Pelosinus fermentans DSM 17108: one gene and its partner. The protein of the gene in region 2 interacts with the protein of the main gene of each other region in a pairwise test. Links are inferred from orthologs where the notes say so. Each region holds a gene or a part of one and is shown on either strand. Other genes may lie near its edges.

Region 1 (2,743 bases), 890 kb from region 2 along the record:
AAAATGTAGTGATTGGCATTGGGGATGATGCAGCAGCTCTGATACCAGCCCCTCATCAATTGCAATTGGTTACTACTGATATGCTGGTAGAGATGGTCCACTTTGATCTATCGACTACCAGTGCCTGGCAGTTAGGGTATAAATCGATTGCAGTAAACCTAAGTGATATTGCAGCAATGGGAGGACATCCAACCCATGTTGTTATATCTATCGCTTTGCCCAGCTATTTGTCTGTAGACTTTGTCGTATCCTTATATGAGGGAATGAAGGAAATTTGCCATGAATTTGGTGTTAATATAGTTGGTGGGGATACCGTATCGAGTCCTAATGGATTGGTGATTAATGTAACGGCAATGGGTGAAATCGATCCAAAGAAGCTTCAGCGGCGTTCGGGAGCTGATGTGGGAGACTTAGTGGTGGTAACGGGTTCATTAGGTGACTCGGGATGCGGATTAGAGCTCTTGCAGCAGGGAAAATGGACTGATTATGAATTCTTTCAGCCTTTAGTGACAAGACATGTAATTCCAAGACCGCAAGTTACAGCGGGAGCGATGCTTGCGTCTTTTGGTTCAACAAGTATGAATGATATTAGTGATGGTTTGGCAAGTGAAGTTAATGAGATTGCCAGGGCGAGTCATGTAGGGATGCGAATCTATGCTAAGATGATTCCCTTGTCGGCAGAAGTCTGCGCTGCAGCCCGTGCTTTGGGGAAAGAGGGTCTAGAGTACGCATTATATGGTGGCGAAGATTATCAATTGGTCTTTACGATTCCACCCCAGCAATTCTCACTGGTATCCCAAGCTGACCTTGGTACCAAGCTGACGGTCATTGGAGAAGTGATTGAGGAAAGATATGGTGTGCTATTGGTGGATGAAGAAGGAGCAGAGTCACTGCTAGAGCCTAAAGGATATAATCATTTTCGCCAGTAGGCTGGGTAATTAGGAGGAATTTTTTCGTATGCTGGAATTTAAAACAACTTCCCCGGAGGAAACATCGGCGTTTGGCAAATGTTTGGCCAAGATACTATCTGCAGGGAAGGTAGTATGTCTGGTTGGAGATCTCGGGACTGGGAAAACCTTATTGGTACAGGGATTAGCAGAAGGATTGGGCATAGCAGATAGCGTACATAGCCCCACTTTCACCATTTTAAATGTGTATGAAGGACGCTTTCCTGTATATCATTTTGATTTATACCGATTAGAAAATGCTGAGGAATTGTTTGATATTGGTTTTTATGAATATACGGAAGCAGATGGGCTTTCAATCATTGAATGGGCAGACAAGTTTCCTGAAGAGCTGCCTGATGAATATTTATGGATTGAGATACGTTCGAGCTTTGAGAAAAATGAAGGTAGCGTAGAGGACAGAGTCTTACAGGTACGGGCACTTGGAGCTACTTATGAACAACTGTGTGAGGAGCTGAAACAGACATGCCAATTCTTGCGATAGATACAGCTACGTTAGTGTCCAGTGTTGCTTTAGCAACTGTGGACAACGTATTAGCTGAGATTACATTACAAACAAAAAAAACACATTCTGAATTATTAATGCCTCATATTGCTAAACTACTGGATATGGCTCAGGTGGCTAAATCGGATCTTAAGGGGGTAGCTGTCAGTATTGGACCTGGTTCCTTTACAGGTCTTAGAATTGGTTTATCTACGGCTAAAACCTTAGCCTATGCTTTACAGATTCCTGTGGTTGGCGTACCTACTCTGGCAGCCATGGCTTACGGCTGTCCGGTTCCCGGAGTGATTCTGGCTCCTATGCTGGATGCGCAAAAGGGAAACGTCTATCAGGCATTATTTGAATGGCATCAGGGAGAATTAAAAGAGATACAGCCAGCGATTGTGACAGAGGTTACTGCTGCTTTAGAGAGTTTGAGTCAGCAGGAAAGACCTGTAATCGTAATGGGAGAATCTGCGGTCATGTATCGTGACAAAATAGAACAGATTGGAAAAAATCTAATACTTGCTGCACCTCATGTGGTTATCCAGCGAGCCAGCAGTGTTGCCGGTTTAGGTTATAAGCTGATCAAGCAAGGAGTGCGACATGATGTAATGGGTTTAGAACCTTTATATATTAGACGTTCAGAAGCTGAGGTTTTATGGGAGTGTCGTCATGGAGTTGCCAAATGACCGTAATGATGGTACGGCGTATGAATACGCTTGATATTGATGGTGTTCTTGCAGTAGAGCAGCAATCCTTTACGACTCCCTGGTCTCGCGAGGGATTTGTTAATGAAATGAACAATGAATTGTCCTATTATTTGGTGATGGTAGAGGCTGGTAAAATCATTGGCTATGCAGGTATGTGGCTTATTGTAGATGAAGCACATGTTACGAATGTAGCGGTTTTACCCGCATATAGAGGGAAAAAATTAGGCGAAAAATTAATGTCTGCTCTTCTTGAACATGCGAAGAATAGGGGAGCGGTTAGAATGACCCTGGAAGTGCGTGCTTCTAATACCGTTGCTCAAGGTCTATATAGTAAATTTGGTTTTACATCCCAAGGAAGACGGCGTAATTATTATACGGATACCAAAGAAGATGCACTCATTATGTGGTGCGAGAAGTTATAAAGAAATTTCGATAAATAAAAAAAGAGCCACTTTCGTGGCTTATAGGGTGATTGATGATACTTACAATATGTCATAGTGGGTAAGAATGTGACTATTATTGTATTGATTGTAATGATAGAAAGATGGAGGCCTTTGTTTTGAAAAATACGCAGCAGGAAACCA
Region 2 (2,895 bases):
TTATTGCCCGGGAAATGACAAAGACTGCTAAGAATAGTGGGGAAAAGAAATGAAAGTAAAATTGATATCTCATACTCCTGAACCAGAGCGAATGGTAGCAATGTCGGCAAGACTTTGCTATTCACCAGTTGGGGCAGAGGAATTAGTGGAAAATATGTCTAGTGCCCAGGTAGAGAAATTGGTAAGTAAGATTGTCGAAATGGAACATTTATCCACATTGGAACATGTAAGTTTTACCTTTGCAATTGAAGGCGTATCCCGGGTATTAACTCATCAGCTGGTTCGTCATCGTATTGCCTCTTATTCGCAGCAATCTCAGCGGTATGTTAGTGAACATGATTTTGAATACATTATGCCTCCTGCTGTAGCGGCGAATGAACTTGCTAAAGCAAAGTTTGAAGAGCTGATGGGGACGATTCAAAGTACATATAATGAATTGGTAGAATTAGGTGTTCATAAGGAAGATGCAAGATATTGTTTAGCGAATGCTGCGGAAACTAAAATTGTAGTAACGATGAATGCTAGAACCTTACTGCATTTTTTTGAATTGCGCTGCTGCGCAAGAGCACAGTGGGAAATTAGAAGTTTAGCAGAACTTATGCTCAGGGAAGTAAAAAAAATTGCTCCGCTGCTTTTTAAAAAAGCAGGCCCAACTTGTATAACAAGCAATTACTGTGGTGAAGGTGAGCTAACTTGTGGTCGCTTAGCAGCTATGAAAGGTAGTGCTAAAAAATAATTTTTAAAATGGAAATGAACCACAAAGACACAATACCGCTGTCGCGGTACACAAAGGAACTAACAGATGTACATCCCTTTGTGTTCTTTTTGCGTCTTTGTGGTTTATTTTGTATCCAGCCAGACCGTTGCCATATAGGTGGGTGTATAGAAGCAGGATTTTTTGCTTCCATGGTGTAATTTAGTCTATGAGAAAATGATCGTTACACATACCTGGCAGCAAATAAGGGAAAAATAGATGTCGTAAAATGAATAAATGAAAGGGGATATATAATGGCCGAATTAGAAGAGTTTATTATGGGACGTAATAGTGTGATGGAGGCCTTAAAAAGTGGTCGTCCGATCAATAAAATATTCGTGGCAAAAGGAGAAAGACAGGGATCGATTCGTGAAGTGATTGCCTTGGCTCGTGAGAGACGGCTTATCATACAAGAGGTAGAAATGAATAAGTTAGACGGGATGACAGACGGACAAAAGCATCAGGGTATCGTAGCGAGTATACCACCTGTAGCTTATGCGGAACTGGATGATATCTTAGCCAAAGCAACAGCACCTGACCAAACTCCTTTTCTTGTTCTTTTGGATGAGTTAGAAGATCCTCATAATGTAGGAGCTATTTTACGTACATCGGATGCGGCGGGAGTACATGGCGTACTGATGCCGAAAAGGCGCAGCTGTCCTTTATCAAGTACGGTAGCTAAAACCTCGGCTGGTGCAGTAGAATATGTACCAGTAGCAAGAATTGGCAATGTTTCGCAAACCTTGGAAGAATTAAAAAAAGCAGGAATGTGGATCGTCGGGGCTGATATGGATGGAGAAAAAAATTACTATGAAACAGACTTGACAGGACCTATTGTTGTAGTTGTTGGCAATGAGGGCAAGGGGATGGGACGTTTGACAAAAGAACATTGTGATTTTGTAGTTCGAATTCCCATGCTTGGTAAAATTAGTTCTTTAAACGCCTCCGTTGCCTGTTCCTTACTTTTATATGAGGTTGTCAGACAGCGGGAGATGAAAAATAAGTGAAGAAAACGTGGTTAGGAATGACCGCGCTGGGGATTTTGGTCGTAGTTATTATCCTTTTTTCTTGGTATCCTAAGGTATATAAAGGTGTAATACTAGAAGGCGTGGATATTGGCGGATATAGTCGGGAAGAGGTAGTTCAATTATTGTCTTCATGGCAAACTCAGTATCATAAGAAATCAATTGTAGTGCAGTATGGTGATATAAAATCAAATGTGGATGCTGAAAATATTGACTTGGGCATTGATGCGAATGCTACATTGGATCAAGTTTGGAATTATGGACGGCGTGGGTCTTGGTGGGAAAGAATACAAAATATTAAGACTGGCTGGGAAAAGGGCTATCCTATATCTCTGACCATCAAGTATAATGAAGACAAGCTAGAGAGTCTAATCCAGCAATGGAAAGATGCGATTGATCGTCCGCCTCGCAATGCGGTTATCAATTTATGGACCGGGACACTTGTTCCTCATGAACTAGGATATGCTTTGGATTGTGATGCTTTGCGTCCACTGATTCTAGATGCATTCAAAACAGCGAATCGCTCTGAGATAACCTTGCCTGTGAAAGTAATCCAACCGAAAGTAACCATGGAAGATATTACAAATGCAGGTATGAAGGAAATCTTAAGCAGTTATACGACAACTTTTAATAGTGGAGATGCCAACCGTACAGACAATATCAAATTAGCTGCTTTGAATACCAATGGAACCATTGTATATCCTGGAAAGATTTTTTCTTTTAATGAAATAGTAGGGCCACGAGAAAAAGAGAATGGATTTAAAGAAGCGCTAGAAATTGTTGATGGTGAATTTGTTCCAGGCATTGGCGGAGGAATATGCCAAGTTTCTTCTACGCTGTATAATGCTGTTCTTTTAGCAAATTTGAAAATTGTTGAAAGATCCAATCATTCGAAGCCTCTTAGCTATGTACCCTTAGGTCGGGATGCTACAGTTGCATATGGTGCACTGGATTTTCAGTTTATGAATAATACTAAAGAACCCTTACTGATTCTGGCAGAAGTAGAGGATAATAAATTGGTAGTTGGAATTTTGGGGCCGCATCCTTTAGTGGAGAAGGTAGAAATTCAACATGAGAGTCAGAAAACAATTCCGCCGATCATTGTCAAGAAAGATG

The links. The genes of interacting proteins can lie anywhere in the genome.
Region 1: the proteins of rlmB (region 2) and tsaE interact in binary tests that used the Escherichia coli proteins (3 or more experiments, as listed by UniProt). The link is inferred for Pelosinus fermentans DSM 17108 from one-to-one orthologs.

What each region holds. Positions count from the first base shown.
Region 1 is NZ_AKVN02000001.1:3,298,120-3,300,862, reverse strand. What follows is about bases 1-2,703. They hold tsaE (tRNA (adenosine(37)-N6)-threonylcarbamoyltransferase complex ATPase subunit type 1 TsaE), read left to right. Parts: upstream 1-957; coding sequence 958-1,449; downstream 1,450-2,703. Other genes in these bases: rimI (ribosomal protein S18-alanine N-acetyltransferase), read left to right, coding at 2,135-2,581; tsaB (tRNA (adenosine(37)-N6)-threonylcarbamoyltransferase complex dimerization subunit type 1 TsaB), read left to right, coding at 1,431-2,138; thiL (thiamine-phosphate kinase), read left to right, coding at 1-929. Outside these bases: tRNA (adenosine(37)-N6)-threonylcarbamoyltransferase complex transferase subunit TsaD, read left to right, coding at 2,719-2,743. UniProt on the Escherichia coli protein: Required for the formation of a threonylcarbamoyl group on adenosine at position 37 (t(6)A37) in tRNAs that read codons beginning with adenine.
Region 2 is NZ_AKVN02000001.1:4,184,245-4,187,139, reverse strand. What follows is about bases 30-2,884. They hold rlmB (23S rRNA (guanosine(2251)-2'-O)-methyltransferase RlmB), read left to right. Parts: upstream 30-1,008; coding sequence 1,009-1,761; downstream 1,762-2,884. Other genes in these bases: FR7_RS19345 (VanW family protein), read left to right, coding at 1,758-2,884; thyX (FAD-dependent thymidylate synthase), read left to right, coding at 50-736; FR7_RS19360 (Mini-ribonuclease 3), read left to right, coding at 30-53. Also shown: more of FR7_RS19360, read left to right, coding at 1-29; more of FR7_RS19345, read left to right, coding at 2,885-2,895. UniProt on the Escherichia coli protein: Specifically methylates the ribose of guanosine 2251 in 23S rRNA.